2 regions of the Kribbella sp. CA-247076 genome follow, and region 2 is predicted to be linked to the other one. Evidence: riboswitches for the same ligand, from Rfam matches in the RefSeq annotation. Region 2 holds a riboswitch; the other holds the start of a gene.

Region 1 (8,735 bases), 2.3 Mb from region 2:
GCGATCGCGGTTGTGATCACGCTGGTGGCGATCGCCGTCGGCATCCCGTACGTCCGCTCGCAGACAAGGGAGGCGTCATGACCTCGATCGCGCCCGTGCGGGTCGATGCTCCCGTCGTACCGACCGACACCGTGCCCCAGAGCCGACCACCGAGAGGGCGGAAGGGCGTCGTCATCACGCTGGTGCTGCTCGTGGTGGCGCTGTTCTGGATCTCGCCGCTGGCCCTGCTGGTGGTGACCGCGATCCGGCCGCTGTCGGACTTCGTCGGCAACGGGCCGCTGTCCTGGCCGGACACCTTCACCTGGTCGAACTTCAAGGACGCGTGGGGGATCGGCAACTTCGCCACCACCTACCGCAACAGCGCGCTGCTGGCACTGATGAAGGTGCCGCTCGGTGTGCTCGTGTCGGCGATGCTCGCGTTCGCGCTGGCGAAGCTGCGGATGAAGTTCCGCCGGACGGTGATGTTCTCGGTGTTCCTCGGGCTGACGATCCCGATCTACATCACCATCGTCCCGGTCTTCATCATGATGCGGTCGGCCGGTGCCACCGACAGCCTGCTCGGTCTGCTCGGGCCGTACCTGGCCTTCGGCATCCCGTTCGAGGTGCTGGTGCTGCAGTCGTTCTTCCGGCAGATCCCGGACGAGATCTTCGAGGCGGCCCGGGTCGACGGCGCCGGCGACTGGCGGATCTTCTTCACGATCGTGCTGCCGCTGTCCACGCCGGCCCTGGTGACGGTGGCGATCCTGGACGCGGTGGCGACGTGGAACGAGTTCCTGTTCGCGCTGATCCTGCTGAACTCGGACGCGAACAAGACGATCCCGGTCGGGCTGCTCAACTTCCAGGGGCAGTTCGCCAACAACAACACCGGTCTGGCGGCGGGCATCCTGATCGCCGTCGTACCGATCCTGATCGCGTACATCTTCCTGCAGCGCTGGATCGTCGGCGGGCTCACCGCCGGCTCCCTCAAGGGTTAGGACACCACGATGACTGATCTGCCGGTCTTCGGCGCGGGTATCTGGCACTTCGCGACGTACAAGGACCGCTACGCCACCGATGGGTACGGCGAACCCGTCGGACTGCTCGAACAGCTCGACCGGGCCGGCGCCGTCGGCGACCTGTCCGTCGTCGACCTGAACTGGCCGTTCGCCGGGTACGACGGCACGCTCGACGAGGTGAAGGCCGCGCTCGAGCGGAACGGCCTGAAGGCGATCGCGATCACGCCGGAGATCTACACCCGCGACTTCGTCAAGGGCTCGTTCACCAACCCCGACCCGGGCGTCCGCAAGCAGGCGCTGGAGCTGATGCACAACGCCACCGAGCTGGCCAAGGACCTGGGCTGCTCGTACGTGAAGCTCTGGCCCGGCCAGGACGGCTGGGACTACCCGTTCCAGGTGAACTACCACGACCTGTGGAACCTGGCGCTGGACGGGCTGACCGAGCTGGTCTCGGCGCACCCGGACATCAACTTCGTGATCGAGTACAAGCCGCGCGAGCCCCGGGTCAAGATCGTCTTCCCGAACGTCGCCCGGACCCTGCTCGGGATCGAGAAGATCGGCCTGCCGAACCTCGGCATCCTGCTCGACTTCGGCCACTCGCTGTACGGCCAGGAGACGCCGGCCGACGCGGCCCAGCTGGCGATCGACTACAACCGGCTGTTCGCGATCGACGTGAACGACAACCTGCGCGGCTGGGACGACGACATGGTCGTCGGCTCGGTCCACCTGGTCGAGACGTTCGAGTTCTTCCACACCCTGCGGAGGAACAATTGGGAGGGTGTCTGGCAGCTCGACCAGTTCCCGTTCCGCGAGGACAGTGTCGAGGCCGCCAAGCAGGCGATCCGGTTTCTCAAGGCGGTGCACCACGCGCTCGACGTACTGGACGACGAGGCGCTGGCCGCGGCGCAGGCGTCGCACGACGCGCTGGCCGCGCAGAAGCTGGTCCAGAAGGTGCTGCTGAGTTCGATGGCGGATCTGGCATGACGCTGACGGTCGAACACACCACGATGCCGGTCCTCGGCCGGCTGCCGGTCCACAGCAGCCGCGCCGAGCAGGTCGCGCACATCGCCGAGGCCGCCCGGCAGATCCGGCTGCAGGACCTCAAGCTGGTCCACCACGCCGGCGCCGGCCACATCGGCGGCGACTTCTCCGCGATCGACATCCTGGCCACCCTGTACGGCGCGGTGCTCGACATCGGCCCGGACACGGTGAACGACCCGGAGCGCGACCGGTTCATCCTGAGCAAGGGCCATGTGGCCGGCGCGCTCTACACCACGCTGGCGGCCTTCGGCTTCCTGCCGGTCGAGGAGCTGGCCACGTTCCTCCAACCGGAGTCCGCGCTGAACGGGCACCCGAACCGGAACAAGGTGGCCGGCGTCGAGGCCAACACCGGCCCGCTCGGGCACGGCCTGCCGGTCGCGGTCGGGCACGCCCTGTCGGCCAAGCTCGACGTCTCGTTGCGGCGTACGTACGTCCTGGTCGGGGACGGCGAACTGCAGGAGGGCAGCAACTGGGAGGCGATGATGGCGGCCTCGCAGTACCAGCTGGACCGGCTGACGGTGATCGTCGACCGGAACCGGCTGCAGCAGGGCGCCACCACGAAGGAGACCAACGACCTGGATCCGCTGCCGGACAAGGCGATGGCGTTCGGGTTCGCGGTGGTCGAGGTCAACGGACACGACCACGGCGAGCTGCTCGACGTGCTGTCCGCGGTCCCGTTCCGGCCGGGCAAGCCGACCTTCGTGATCGCGCACACCCACAAGGGCCACCCGATCTCGTTCATGAGCAACAACGTCGCCTGGCACCACCGGGTGCCGGACGCGGCCGAGTTCCAGCAGGCCGTCACCGAGCTGGAGGCTCTGGTTCCCCGCTACACCAAGGAGCAGGCATGACCGTCGCCGACACCGCCTCGATCGCCGACCAGCCGCGGTACGACTGCCGGGACGCGTACGTCGAGACGCTCGCCGAGCTCGCGCACGCGGACCACCGGATCGTCGGGGTGGTGAACGACTCGGTCGGTTCGAGCAAGCTGAACAGCTTCCGGAAGGCGTTCCCGGACCGGCTGATCAACGTCGGCATCGCCGAGCAGGACATGGTCGGAGTCGCGTCCGGCCTGGCCAACGGCGGCCGGATCCCGTTCGTCTCGGCCGCGTCCTGCTTCCTCACCGGCCGCGCGCTCGAGCAGATCAAGGCGGACGTCGCCTACTCGAACACGAACGTGAAGCTGTGCGGGATGAGCCCGGGCGTCGCGTACGGCGAGCTCGGCCCGACGCACCACTCGATCGAGGACATCGCCTGGTTGCGGGCGATCGCGAACCTGACCGTGATCGTGCCCGCCGACCCGGTCGAGACCGCGGCGGCGCTGCGCTGGGCGGCCGCCTCGGACGGGCCGGTCTTCATCCGGGTCAGCCGGATGAGCGTGCCGAAGGTGTACGCCGACGACTACGAGTTCCGGCTGGGCCGGGCGATCACGGTCCGGGCCGGTGACGACGTGACGCTGGTCAGCAACGGGACCGTGCTGTGGCGGGCGCTGGCCGCGGCCGAGCAGCTCGCCACCGAAGGGATCTCGGCCCGGGTGCTGTCGATGCCGACGGTGAAGCCGCTCGACGTCGACGCCGTGGTGGCGGCCGCGCGGGAGACGGCCGGCATCGTCACCGCCGAGGAGGCGGTGACCGGCGGTGGGCTGGGCGGCGCGGTCGCGGAGACCGTCGTCCAGCAACACCCGGCCCGGGTGTCGATCCTCGGCATCCCCGAGTTCGCGCCGACCGGTTCGGCCGGCTACCTGCTGGACCGCTACGGCCTCTCACCCGACGGCATCGCCGACGCGGCCCGGCAGTTGCTCAAGACACGTAACTGACCAGGTCGGCGATCGAGATCATCGCGAGCCCGTGCGTGTCCGCGAACGCCCGCAGTCCGGCCCCGGTCATCAGCGTGCCGTCGTCGTTCATCAGCTCGCCGATCACGCCGACCGGCGGCAGCCCGGCCAGCCGGACCAGCTCGACGGTGGCCTCGGTGTGACCGGGCCGCTGCCGGACGCCGCCCTCGACTGCGCGCAGCGGCAGGATGTGGCCGGGCCGGATCAGGTCCGTGGGCCGGGCCGCCGGGTCGGCCAGCACGCGGACGGTCCGGGCCCGGTCGGCGGCCGAGATGCCAGTGCCGACGCCCGTCCTCGCGTCCACGGAGACGGTGTACGCCGTCCGCAGGCTGTCCTGGTTGTCCGGGACCATCAGCGGAAGCGCGAGCCGGTCGAGGACCTCCGGTGCGGCCGGTGCGCAGACGTAGCCGCTGGTGTACCGGACCAGCAGGGCCATCAGTTCCGGGGTCGCCAGGCTCGCGGCGAAGGTCAGGTCGCCCTCGTTCTCACGGTCCTCGTCGTCGACGACCACGACGGGCCGTCCCCGGGCGATCTCGCCGATCGCGCGCTCGATGGTGTCCAAGCGGGTGGTCGTCGCGGTGCTCACGGTCGCTGTCCTCTCGGCCTGGCGCTCCGGGGCAACGACAAGCTCCGCGGGCACGTCCGGCACGCACGCCGGCAGCGCACCGCGAAGACTGCCACGTGCGTCTTCCCATCCGGACTTTCACCGTCGGTCCCGGAGTTCCACCGGGTCAACCGCTTCTTCCTGCGAAGTCACGGGTCGCGGACTGTCACCGCCGGCTCGGAATTTCACCGACCCCAGAGCACGTGTGATCTTGCTGTACGCGGGTCAGTTTATCCGTCCCAACCCTTCGTGGAGTGTCATGTCCATCTCAGTCTGGCGTGAGCTCGAGCTGACGCTGACCAGGAAGCAGCCGTACGCCGCCGAGATCTGGGCGGACTTCGAGCACGAGGACGGCCCGCGGTTGCGGCGGCCGGCGTTCTGGGACGGCGGCGAAACTTGGCGGGTCCGCTTCGCCGCCCCTGAGGCCGGGCGGTGGCAGTGGACCTGCGGCGACGACGCCGGCGAGTTCGACGTCACCGCGGCCGAGACCGACCACCCGTTCTACGCCCACGGCTTCTGGCGGATGTCGCCCGGCGGCCGCAGCCTCGTGCACGCCGACGGCACACCCGCGATCCTGGCGGCGGACACCGCGTGGGCGCTGCCGTGGCGGGCGACGCCCGAGCAGGTCCGGGAGTACGCCGCCGACCGGCAGGCCAAGGGGTTCAACGCCGTCCTGCTGATGACGGTCCAGCCGGACATGCGTGCGGTCGGGCCGCGCGACCGCACCCAGGACCAGGGCTTCGCGGTGGCCTTCGAGGATCTCCCGGACGGCCACCTGAACCGGCCGAATGTCGACTACTTCCAGTACCTCGACGGCCTGCTCCGGATCCTGGTCGAGCACGGTCTCGTCCCCGTCCTGCAGCCCGTCTTCCACGGCTTCGGTTGGAAGGGCCTCGACGTCGCGGGCCCCGTCGTACCGCCGGCGGAGTACGCGCGCTACTGCCGCTACCTCGTCGCCCGGTACGGCGCACAGCCCGCGATCTACCTGGTCGGCGGGGACGGATCCGGGCGCGAACCGCAGATCGCGGCCGGTGGGGCGGAGGTGCAGGCGTCGGACTGCTACGGCCAGCCCACCGGCATCCACTACCGGCCGCACATCCGCGCCGACGCTCACCAGGACGCGGACTGGCTGGACTTCCAGTGGTGCCAGACCGGCCACACCGGTGAGCACGTGCCCGATCGGGTCGCCGACATGTGGCGGAACCTCCCGGTCAGAGCGGTCGCGAACGGCGAGCCGACGTACGAGCACACCGGCCGGACCGGCGTAGCGGCCGGGTGGTGGCAGGGGCACGAGGCGTGGAGCAACCTGTGCGCGGGCGGGACGATGGGCGTTGTCTACGGCGCCGGCAGCCTGTGGCAGTGGAAGCTGCACCCCGACGAGCCCGGGGCACTCGGACTACTTCGCCGCGCCCGGCGCGGGCTGGCGGGAGGCGGCCGGCTTCGAAGGATCGGCGTACGTCGGGCTGGTCACGAAGATCCTGAACGGTCTGCCGACGACCGACATGGTGCCGGACTGGACCCGGGTGATCTCCGGACGGGCGCTCAGCGTGCCCGGGCAACTGCTGATCGTTTACCGCGAGTACGGCGGCACGGTGAGGGTGTTCGACGACGACGTACCCCTGCCGTACCGGATCGTGGACCCCCGCGACGGCTCCGTGGTCGCGACCGGCCAACGCGACTCGCCCCGGGATCCACTGCCCGATCCTGGCGGTGCACCTCGCGTGTACATCTGCCTGGCTGACCTATAGTCGTCGTCTGTCAGGAGGTCTGGAGTGAACAACCGCGCGGTGCGTCAGCCGGGGCTGGACGAGTTGCGGCTGCTCGCGAAGGTGGCCCGGATGTACCACGAGAAGGGCATCCGGCAACCGAAGATCGCGGCCGAGCTCAACCTCTCCCAGGCGCGGGTGTCGCGGATGCTCAAGCAGGCCGTCGACGTCGGCATCGTGCACACCGTGGTGACCATGCCGAGCGGCGTGCACAGCGACCTCGAGGACGAGTTGCAAGGCCGGTACGGACTGCGGGACGCGGTGGTCGTCGACACCCTCGGCGTGGACGACGACGTGCTGCCGGCGCTCGGGTCGGGCGCGGCGGCGTACATCGACATGACGCTCACCGGCGGGCATGTGATCGGGATCTCGTCCTGGAGCGAGACGCTGATCAGCGCGGTCGACCGGATGCCGCGCAAGAGCGTGCCGGTGGTCGACAAGGTGGTCCAGATCGTCGGCGGGCTGGGCGACGCGGCGGTGCAGATGCAGGCGACCCGGCTGACCGCGCGGTTCGCCGAGCTGACCGGCGGGATGCCGGTCTACCTGCCGGCGCCGGGCCTGGTCGGCACGTCCGCGGTCCGGCGGGCGATGATGAACGACGTGTCCGTCCGCGACGTCCTGGGCACCTGGGGACAGCTCACCGACGCCCTCGTCGGGATCGGCAGCCTCGAACCGTCGCCGCTGCTGCAGCGCAGCGGGAATGCGGTCGCCCAGGCGGACCAGGACGAGCTGCGCCGGCTCGGCGCGGTGGGCGACGTCTGTTTCCGGTTCTTCGACGAAGAGGGAAGGCACGTGCGCTCGACGTTCGACCAGCGAGTCATCGGGGTGACCGCCAAGGAACTGCTGGCGGTGCCGCGCCGGATCGGGGTCGCCGGCGGTGACCGGAAGTTCTCCGCGATCCGGGCCGCGCTGCTCGGTGGCTGGGTGAACATCCTGATCACCGACCTGGCGATGGCCGACCGCCTGCTCGACGCCTGATGGCGGCGTGATGGACGCGCGCCCGAAAGACCGCGACGAGCAGCGCGAGGTCTACCGGACGCTCGACCTGGCCCTGCGGATCGGCGAGGTCCTGCTGTCCAGCGGCGCCGGTACGGCGGACGCCACCGCGACCATCCTCGGGGTGACCGCGGCCGGCGGCCTGCGCGGCTGCGAGGTCGACATCACCTTCACCTCGATGGCGATCTCGTACCAGGCGGCGCCGGACGCCGCGCCGGAGACCCACCTCCGCCTGGTCCGCTACCGGTCCCAGGACTTCTCCCGGCTGACCGAGGTCGACCGGCTGGTACGGCGGCTCGCGCGCGGTGACGTGACCCGCGAGGAGGCGAGCCGCGAGCTGGCCCGGCTGACATCGGCCGGCCCGCCGTACCCGCGCTGGAGTGCCGTCCTGGCCTGGGGCGTGATGGCCGGTGGCGCGACCCTGCTGCTCGGCGGCGGCTGGCTGATCACGCTGGTCGCGGTCGTCACCGCGATGGTGATCGACCTGAGCAACCGGTGGTTCAGCCGGCAGCGCCTGCCCGCGTTCTACCAGCAGGTGGCCGGCGCGTTCGTGGCGACCGCGGTCGCGCTGATCCTGTACGCCGTGGACGCGCCGGTGAAACCGTCCCTGGTCGTTGCCGCGGGCATCATCATGTTGCTGGCCGGGATCGCGCTCACCGGTGCCGTCCAGGACGCGATCACCGGGTACTACGTGACCGCCGCGGCCCGCAGTCTGGAGGCGATGCTGCTCACCGGCGGGATCATCGCCGGGGTCAGCCTCGGGCTCACGCTGGGGATCAAGCTCGGCCTGAACGTCGGCATCGAGGCGCAGACGATCCAGTTGGCCAACCTGCCGATCATGGTCGGCGCCGGGGCGCTGATGGCGCTGGCGTTCGCGTACGCGTCGTACGCCCCGCTGCGGGCGCTGCTGCCGATCGCGGTGATCGGTGCGGCCGGGTCGCTGGTGTTCACGTTGATGACGCGGGCGTCGTTCGGGCCGGCCTGGTCGACAGCGGCCGCGGCCTTCGCGGTCGGTCTCGGCGGCTACTCGCTCGGCCGTCGTACCGGCGTACCGCCGCTGGTGGTGGTCGTCTCCGGCACCATCCCGCTGCTGCCGGGGCTGACCATCTACAAGGGCCTCTACGAGTTGATGGGCCTCGGCAACCTGATCGGCATCGTCAGCCTGGCGACCGCGGTGGCCATCGGGGTCGCGCTCGCGTCCGGGGTGATCCTCGGCGAGTACGTCGCTCAGCCGATCCGGCGCGAGGCCCGGCGACTCGAGGATCGCCTCGCCGGGCCCCGCCTGGTCGGCCCACGCCGGCCGGTCCGGCGGCGTACCGGCTCCCGCCGCAGTCGCCGCCGGACCGCCTTGCCCTAGTGCGCTCGGCTGGTCGCGTAGTACGTCTTGCAGATGCCGTTGTGGTAGTCGGACGCCAGCTCCAGCACGCGTTTGCTGTCCGGGGAGACGAGCAGCGGCGAGCTGTAGTTGGGGCAGTAGTTGTTGTAGGGGGCGGTCACGG
Region 2 (8,735 bases):
ACGATCCCGGCACCCGGATCACCGTGTAGTCGGTGACCCCGGCCTCGTCCAGGGCCCGGATCGCGCCGGCCACCAGCGCGTCGGTCACCTTCGGGTGCCACTGCGCGCCGACGACCGCGACCCGGGCGCCCTCGGCCCGCGGGGTTTCGATGGTGGGTGCTCCACTGCCCGACATCAGCCGGCTCCGTTCTCTTCGGCAAGTACGCCGCCCAGTGCACCGGCGGGCAGGTGGTGGCCCATCCGGTCGCGTTTGGTCCGCAGGTACCGCAGGTTGTGCTCGGTCGGGTCGATCGAGATGCCGCGCCGCTCGACCACGTCGATGCCGTGGCCCTGGACGCCGGCCAGCTTGTCCGGGTTGTTCGTCAGCAGCCGCGCCTCCTTGACACCCAGGTCGGCCAGGATCTGGGCGCCGGTGCCGTAGTCGCGGGCGTCGGCGGGCAGCCCGAGGTCCAGGTTGGCGTCGATCGTGTCGCGGCCCGCGTCCTGCAACTCGTACGCCTGCAGCTTGTGCAGCAGGCCGATCCCCCGGCCCTCGTGGCCGCGCAGATACACGACCACTCCGCCCTCCGCGGCGACCTGACGCAACGCCTCGTCCAACTGCGGTCCACAGTCGCACCGCAGCGAGCCGAACACGTCGCCGGTCAGGCACTCCGAGTGCAGCCGGACGAGCGTCGGCCCGTCCCCGATCTCACCGCGGACCAGCGCCAGCTGCTCCGACCCGTCGACGACGTTCCGGTAGCCGTGGGCAACGAAATCGCCGTACCGGGTGGGCAGCGTGGTGGTCGCGACCCGCTGGATCTGGCTCTCGGTACGCCGCCGGTAGCGGATCAGGTCGTCGATCGACACCAGCACCAGACCGTGCTCGTCGGCGAACTCGCGCAGCTCGGGCCCGCGCTTCATCGTGCCGTCGTCGTTCACCAGCTCGGAGATCACCGCAGCCGGCGTCAGCCCGGCCATCCGGGCCAGGTCGATCGACGCCTCGGTGTGCCCCGGCCGGACCAGGACGCCGCCGCCGCGGCCGCGCAGCGGGAACACGTGCCCCGGCTGCACCAGGTTGTACGCCTCCGACGCCGAGTCGGTCAGCACCCGGATCGTCCGGGCCCGGTCCGCGGCGGAGATCCCGGTGCTGATGCCGTCCCGCGCGTCGACCGAGATCGTGTACGCCGTCCGCATCCGCTCCCGGTTGTGCGGGGTCATCAACGGGATGCCGAGCCGGTCGAGCTCGGAGCCCTCCATCGGGACGCAGACCACGCCCGAGCTGTACCGGATCAGGAACGCCAGCAGCTCCGGGGTCGCCTTGGACGCGGCGAAGATCAGGTCGCCCTCGTTCTCGCGGTCCTCGTCGTCGACCACGATCACCGGCCGGCCGGCCCGGATCTCCTCGATCGCGTGCTCGATCGTGTCGAGTTTCAGCACGTTGCCCATCGTCATCCCACCACCACCGGCTCGGGGGGCGCGACGCGCTCCCGGTTCTGGATCCGCCACCAGGAGACGAAACCGACCACGCAGAACAGCCCGTAGACGATGTACATCGCCGCCGACGGGTAGAACTTCGCCTGCAGCAGCAGCGGTACGCCGACCACGTCGACCGCGATCCAGATCAGCCAGAACTCGACGAACCCACGGGCCATCCCGTACGTCGCCAGGATCGAGCCGGTCAGGATCCACGCGTCCCACTGCGGTCCCCACGAGCCGAGCTCGCGCAGGACGACGTACGAGATCCCGTACAGGACGACCGCGAGACCGAGCAGCTCGAGCCGCTCCCGGGCCGTCGCCCAGCGCGGCTGCACTCCGGTCGCGGCGCCGCCGTGGCGGGTCTGGTACCAGCGGTACCAGCCGTAGAGGCTGACCAGGGCGAAGAACACCTGGCGCCCGGCCTGACCCCACAGGTCCTTGTCCTGCGGGGTGTCGAAGATCCCGCCGATGAAGACGGTGAACAGCAGGATGTTGCCGACGATGCCGACCGGCCAGGCGGCGACCAGCCGGCGCATGCCGAACAGCGCGCTGCCCAGGCCGAAGACGTTGCCGACGATCTCGCGAACCAGCACCGGCGAGCCGGCGATGGTGACCTCGGAGTGCAGCAACCAGTCGATCACTTGGTGCCTCCCTTGATGAGTCGCTCGACGTACTTGGCGATCACGTCGACCTCGAGGTTGACGGTGTCGCCGACCTGGTTGCGGCCGAGCACGGTGAGTTCGAGAGTGGTGGGGATCAGGCTGACCCCGAAGGTGCCGGTCGCGTCGTCCACGTCCGTGACCGTCAGCGAGACGCCGTCGACGGCGATCGAGCCCTTCTCGGCGACGTACCGGAGGATCTCGGGGGTGGTCGCGACCCGGACGTCCTCCCAGTGCTCGGACGGGGTCCGGCTCGCGATCGTGCCGGTGCCGTCGACGTGGCCCTGGACGATGTGCCCGCCGAGCCGGGCGTGGGCGGCGACCGCGCGCTCGAGGTTGACGTGCGAGCCCTTCTCCAGGCTGCCGAGGCCGGTCCGCCGCAGGGTCTCCTGCATCACGTCGGCGGTGAAGGTGTCCTCGCCGTGCTCGACCACCGTCAGGCAACAGCCGTTCACGGCGATCGAGTCGCCGTGACCGGCGTCCTCGGTCACCTTCGGACCGCGGATGGTGAGCCGGGCCGCGTCCCCGTCGAGCAGGTCCAGGGACTCGACCGTGCCGAGTTCCTCGATGATGCCGGTGAACATCTACTTCCCTCCAAGAGGAGTCAGGATCAGCCGGACGTCGTCGCCGAGGCGGGTGACGTCCGCTAGCTTGAACCGCCGCAGGTGGTCGATCGATTCCGCGCCCAGGTCGCCCACCGCCGCGAACCCCGAGCCGAGCACGGCCGGGGCGACGTACGCGACGATCTGGTCGACCAGCCGGGCGCGGAGGAAGGCGGCGGCCAGCGTCGGGCCGCCTTCGAGCCAGAGGTGCCGGATGTGCTGGTCGTCCAGTTGCCGGAGCACCTCGGCGGGGTCGTGGGTCGGCAGCAGCAGGGTCTTGGCGCGGTCGTTGCGGACCCGCGCGGTCGGCGGGATCTCGCGGTCGCCGACGACCACTCGCAGCGGTTGCCTGGCGGCGGGTACGTCGTTCTCGTCGCGGACCGTCAACTCCGGGTCGTCGTCGAGCACGGTCTGGGTGCCGACCGCGATCGCGTCGCACTCGGCCCGCTTCCGGTGGACGTCCGCCCGCGCGATCGGGCCGGTGATCCACTTGCTGGTCCGATCCGGCGCCGCCGACCGGCCGTCGAGCGTGGTCGCGAACTTCCAGGTGACGAACGGCCGGCCCATCCGGACGCTGTGCAGCCAGACGTGGTTGACCGCCTCGGCGTCGCTCTGCAGGACCCCCTGCTCGACCTTGACGTTCTTGCTGGCCAGCTTCTCCGCGCCGCCGGCGGCCTGCTTGTTCGGGTCCGGTACGGCGTACACCACGCGGGCGATCCCCGCCTCGATCAGCGCGTCCGCACACGGCCCGGTCCGGCCGGTGTGGTTGCAGGGCTCGAGCGTCACGTACGCAGTACCGCCGCGGGCCCGGTCGCCGGCCATCGTCAGCGCCTCGACCTCGGCATGGGGGCCACCGGCAACGGCGTGGAAACCCTCACCGACCGGATGGCCGTCGCGAGCGGTGATCACACAGCCGACCACCGGGTTGGGGTGCGTGCTGCCGATGCCCTTCGCGGCCAGCTCGACCGCACGCCGCATCCAGGCGACGTCGATCGGCGAAGCGTTCTTCACTGACGGTCCCTCGTTGTCACGGACGCACTCCGGGGTTCGTGACAACCGGCTGGTGCACGCACTGCCGTCCGGGTGCTGCCGTCGAGCCCGACCACTGCTCGTCGTACTCCGCTCGCCTCGCAGGGCTCACGACCGGACGCCAGAGCACACCCGCCGATCGCGTGCGCCTCCCATCCGGACTTTCACCGTCGGTCCTGGAATTCCACCAGGTCAACCGACCGCTCAACCGCAGCGGCCGGGTCGCGGACTGTCACCGCCGGCTCGGAATTACACCGACCCCGGAGCACGCGAGTGGGTTCACTCGTGCTTCCAGTGTGCCACTGCTGTCCCAGCCCGCCACGACCCAGGTCACATCCTGAGCGTGACCGGCGTCTTTCAGCGTCGCCGGACGAGGTCGTGGATGCGGTCTGGTGGGGCGGTAGGTTCTTGCCGGTGGAGGCGTTTGCTGGGCGGTATCGGCTGATCGACCTGATCGGGACCGGTGGCATGGGCTCGGTCTGGCGGGCGTGGGACCTGCGGCGGTCGGCGTACGTGGCGGCGAAGGTCCTCGGCCAGCACGACGCGGCGACGCTGCTGCGGTTCGTCCGCGAGCAGTCGCTGCGGATCGAGCACCCGCACGTGGTCGCGCCCCACGGGTGGGCGGCCGACGACGACAAGGTCGTGTTCGCCATGGACCTGGTGCGCGGCGGCTCCGTCGCGACCCTGCTCGGCGACCACGGCCCGCTCCCCACGTCGTACGTCGCCGTGCTGCTCGATCAACTGCTGCACGGGCTGTCCGCGGTCCACGCGGCCGGCGTCGTACACCGCGACCTGAAGCCAGCCAACCTCCTGCTCGACGTCACCGGGAAAGGCCGCCCGCACCTGCGTCTGTCCGACTTCGGCGTCGCCGGGCTCCTCGACGAACCCCGGATGACGCGCCACAGCACCGTCCTCGGCACGCCCGGCTACATCGGCCCCGAGCAGCTGGCCGGCGCCGACCCCGATCCGCGCCAGGACCTCTACACAGTCGGCGCGGTGGCCGCCGAACTCCTCACCGGCGAACGACCCGGCGCTGACGGCAAGCTCCCACCCGTCGATGGGCCCTTCGCCGAGTTCATCCACCGCAGTACGGCGACCGACCCCACCCAACGCCCTGCCTCCGCCCACGCCGCGGGCCGCCTCCTGGCCGAGTCCGGGGCGCTCCCTCCCGCGTCGGCCACCCCATGGGCCACGCAACCCGACTCCCCCGAAGTCTTCGACCAACTGCCGCCCCTCCCACCCACCTGGACCCCCACCGACCCTGCCCCTCACCCCCAACGGCCCGCCACCCCGCCACGACCCACACCATCCGACCAGCGGCCCGCCACCCCGCCACGACCCGCACCATCCGACCAGCAACCCGCCACCCCGACACGACCCGCACCATCCGATCAGCGGCCCGCCACCCCCCACGCCGCCACCAACCAGGCCGCCGACCAGCCGAGCTCCGTGTCACAGCACCCCGGCCCGATCGGCCCGTCTGCACCCACGCGCACCGCATCTACCCGCATCCAGACGCGCACCCGAGCGTGGCTCGCCCTCGCGGTCCTCTCCTTCACCGGTGCATTGGCCCTCCTCACCACCGCCGCCTGGCTCCTCCTCACCTGACCCACCCGCAGCAGACTCGTCATGAAGGCAGGGCCCGGGCCATCGGCCCGGGCTCTGGGTGAGTCAGCGGTTCGGGGGCTGCTGGCCGCCGTGGTTCGGGTAATGCTGGGGCGGCTGGTTGTGGTGCGGCGGTACGTTCCCCGGATGCTGTGGAGCAGCTGACCAACCGCCAGGCTGGACGGCGGGCTTCCTGCGGAGACGGAGGACTGCGAAGACGCCCAGCAACAGAAGAGCCACGCCGCCCCCGGAGAGGCCCGCGACGAGCGCGAGCGGGGTGCTGTCGCCGGAGTCGGTGTCGTTGCTGTTGCCCTGAACAGGCCCACCGGCCTGGTTGCCGTTCTCGTCACCGGAGTCGGCCGGCTCCGACGGGTCGGCGGTAGGCGTGGGAGTGACCGAGGTGCCCGCGACGGGAGTGGCGCCATCGACGTACTCGGGCTTGCCGGTGCCGGCCGTTCCTTCCAGACCGACCGTGAGGGTCACCGGGATGGTGAACGCCCGGTCGTCGTCCTTGCGGGTCAGCGTGACCGCGAGGTAGTACTCACCCGGCATCGACGTCCCGGTGTCCTGGTTGTTGGCACCGTTGCGGTTCAGGTACCGGATCTCCTTGGTGGTGAGCGCCTGGATCGTGCCGTCCTTGGTCAGTACGCCGCGCTTGCCCGACCCACCGGGGACCTTCTTCGCGAACACGGAGTACACGTCCTCGCCGATCGGCGAGATGACGGCGGTGTCGAGATACCGGATTCCGCCCAGTGCCTTGCTCGTCGCCGCGCCGAGCTTCGGCACCGTGAACTGCGCCTGGATCCGCTGACCCCAGTCGGCCTTCACCCGGTACAACTGGAGCTCACCCGGCATCAGCGTGGTCTTGTAGCTGCCGGGCTCGAGCAGCGGCGCGTCCGGGAAGCTCGAGCCGGGAACGATCTCGCGCGGGGTCGTGCCGGGCATCGAGGTCCACGTCGGGTCGCCGGCCTCCTCGGGCAGGTTCGCCGTGGACGACACCGGCGGCTCCTCGTCGATCCGCAGCTCGAACGGCACACCCTTGAGCTCGCGGTAGTCCTTGCCCGGTGAGACGGTCAGCACCATCTGATCGGAGTCCGCGCACTCCTCCTGCCAGTCGGACCAGCTCGAAGCGGTGCCGGTGGCCAGCCCTTGGTCGCTGCCGAACACGCGCGGGTAGCTCCAGCCGCAGCTGTCACCGGCCAGCGTCTTGAGCTTCACCTCCGCCTGGATCACCAGCTCCTTGCCCGGCACCCGCCGGAAGCTGACGCCGGCCCGCAGGGTCGAGCCCTTGATGCTGCGCTTGATCAGGTAGTACTTCGCGGTCTCGTCGCCGCCAAAGGTGTCCGAGTAGTGGCCAGGGGCAACCACCGGGGCGCCTTCCTGCTGCGGGCCGCCCTCGATCGGCGTGCCGGAGATGCGGAACGGCCGGAACGCCCGGGTGGACAGGCGGTCGAGCCCGGCTTCGAGGTCGATGGTCGAGTCGGCGTCGTAGTAGTCGCCGCGACCCTCGCGGGCCACGCACTGCAGCTGGCTACGCGCCGTCCCGCCGACCCGGAAGCCGACGACGTCGATCTTCAGGTCGATGCCCTGCTTGGCGATCGACTGCGCCACCACGCACGGGTCGGGTGCGCAGGTGGCCTCACCGTCGGAGACCAGCACGATCGTGCGCTGACCGGTCGGGCCGAGATCCTTGGCAGCCTGCTGCAGCGCGTATCCGATCGGCGTCTCGCCGTACGGCTTGTACTTCGCGATGGCTGCCTGCAACTGCGGCCGGTTGTCCCTGCCGATCGGCACGGACAGCTGGGTGTCCGTGCACGCACCGGCCTGGGTGCGCTTGAACACGGTCGCGCCGTAGACGCGCAGGCCGACCTCCGCGTCCGTCGGCAGCTTGGTCACCACCTTGGTGAGCGCGGTGCGCGCGGCGGCGATCTTGGTCTGCCCGTCGCCGGCCGGCTCCTTCATCGAGCCGGACGAGTCGAGCACCAGGACCAGCTTGCCGCCCGGCTCCGGGTCGGCCTGGGCGGTGGGGGCCGTCAGACCGGCGAGCAGTGCGGTCAGCGTGATGGCGAGGATCGCCCCCACCCCGGGGCGGCGGTGTCCCTGCATCGTCATCGTTTCCTCCAGTGAGATTCGCTGCCGCAAACACTCGCAGTTTGCGATTGCAAATGTCAAGTCGCTGCCTCCAAGTCGGGGCACCCAGAGCCGAAGTGGAAATTTGCGTTCGCGACTGCGAAGATGTTTGCAGTCGCTACCGACAAGGCGGCGTCACGAGGGGATCACGCGGATGGACCAGACGGCACTCAACCTGCAGCAGCAGACCGAACTGTACGGCGAACCGCTCGGCGAGCTCGTCCGCCGGGTGATCGGGCCGCTGCAGCTGACGCAGGGTGCGCTGGCGCAGGTGATCGGGCTGTCCGCGCCGATGCTGTCGCAGCTGATGAGCGCCCAACGGGTGAAGATCGGCAACCCGGCGGTGGTCTCCCGGCTGCAGGCGCTCGACCAGCTCGCCCACCTGGCGTACATCGGGGAGATCGATCCGGACGACATCCCCGCCGAGCTCGACCGGATCCGCGGCGCGACCGGCGCCTTCACCCGTTCGGACCCCACCGCCCAGCTCCCTCGCCCGGCCCAGATCGCCCACGATCAGGCCACAACTCCGGGCCAGACCCCGGCGCCCGGCCAAACCCCCGCGTCCGGCCAGACCCTCGCATCCGGCCAGACCCCCGCGTCCGGCCAGACCCTCGCATCCGGCCAGACCCCCGCGTCCGGCCGGACGCCGGCTCCCGGGCAGGGCACACCGTTCGCCACTCCGCCGGCCATGCAGGCTCCGGCAGCGGCGCCCCAGCCCACGGTGAATACGCCGCCGTCCGCGCGCGCCGTCGTCCGCGAGATCCAGGACCTCTTCCGCGCGGTCGCGTCGGCCGACGAGATCCAGAACGCGGCCAACGCCATCGCCGCTGACTCCCCTGCCCTCGCCGACCTCCTGCTGACCTACGGCACCGGCCGGACCGCTGATGCCCTCGCGCACTACGAGCGCCACCAGGGCGGATAGATCGCGGTTGACCCCTACCCGTCCGTGTGCCAGCCTCACCGAGTGCGGGAAGGGTAGGACTTCAGATCAGGTGGGGCCGGCCGAGCGGTTGTTACGCTGGGCGGTCGGAGAGTTGGGCGGCGCTGTGGTCCGGTCCGTGCACGCGCTGCACGGCGATCAGGGTCCGTGGCGGCTGACCGTCGACGTACAGGGGCGGCGGTTGGATGTCGTGTTGCGGTCTGTTACGCCTCGGGTTGATGCGGCGATGGTGGCCACGGGGGCTGCTGCGCTGGAGGTGGCCGAGCGGCACGGGCTCGCGGCGCCGCGATTGATTGCCAAGGATCTCGATGGGCG

Evidence for each region. Region 2 has a riboswitch for FMN ahead of ribD (bifunctional diaminohydroxyphosphoribosylaminopyrimidine deaminase/5-amino-6-(5-phosphoribosylamino)uracil reductase RibD). Riboswitches for the same ligand answer to the same signal wherever they lie in the genome.
Region 1: another riboswitch for FMN. It lies ahead of ribB (3,4-dihydroxy-2-butanone-4-phosphate synthase); the one in region 2 lies ahead of ribD (bifunctional diaminohydroxyphosphoribosylaminopyrimidine deaminase/5-amino-6-(5-phosphoribosylamino)uracil reductase RibD).

What each region holds. Positions count from the first base shown of each region.
Region 1 covers NZ_CP192051.1:353,291-362,025, forward strand. The annotation lists gene ACQPYZ_RS01740 (carbohydrate ABC transporter permease) at 1-81, shown strand, start outside; gene ACQPYZ_RS01745 (carbohydrate ABC transporter permease) at 78-974, shown strand; gene ACQPYZ_RS01750 (sugar phosphate isomerase/epimerase family protein) at 984-1,979, shown strand; gene ACQPYZ_RS01755 (transketolase) at 1,976-2,887, shown strand; gene ACQPYZ_RS01760 (transketolase family protein) at 2,884-3,852, shown strand; gene ribB (3,4-dihydroxy-2-butanone-4-phosphate synthase) at 3,836-4,456, opposite strand; FMN riboswitch at 4,548-4,681, opposite strand; gene ACQPYZ_RS01770 (DUF4038 domain-containing protein) at 4,734-6,215, shown strand; gene ACQPYZ_RS01775 (sugar-binding transcriptional regulator) at 6,247-7,218, shown strand; gene ACQPYZ_RS01780 (threonine/serine ThrE exporter family protein) at 7,229-8,593, shown strand; gene ACQPYZ_RS01785 (sialidase family protein) at 8,590-8,735, opposite strand, start outside.
Region 2 covers NZ_CP192051.1:5,578,119-5,586,853, forward strand. The annotation lists gene ribH (6,7-dimethyl-8-ribityllumazine synthase) at 1-175, opposite strand, end outside; gene ACQPYZ_RS26260 (bifunctional 3,4-dihydroxy-2-butanone-4-phosphate synthase/GTP cyclohydrolase II) at 175-1,425, opposite strand; gene pnuC (nicotinamide riboside transporter PnuC) at 1,428-2,096, opposite strand; gene ACQPYZ_RS26270 (riboflavin synthase) at 2,093-2,698, opposite strand; gene ribD (bifunctional diaminohydroxyphosphoribosylaminopyrimidine deaminase/5-amino-6-(5-phosphoribosylamino)uracil reductase RibD) at 2,699-3,727, opposite strand; FMN riboswitch at 3,885-4,018, opposite strand; gene ACQPYZ_RS26280 (serine/threonine-protein kinase) at 4,160-5,353, shown strand; gene ACQPYZ_RS26285 (vWA domain-containing protein) at 5,417-7,462, opposite strand; gene ACQPYZ_RS26290 (DNA-binding protein) at 7,635-8,402, shown strand; gene ACQPYZ_RS26295 (phosphotransferase family protein) at 8,647-8,735, shown strand, end outside.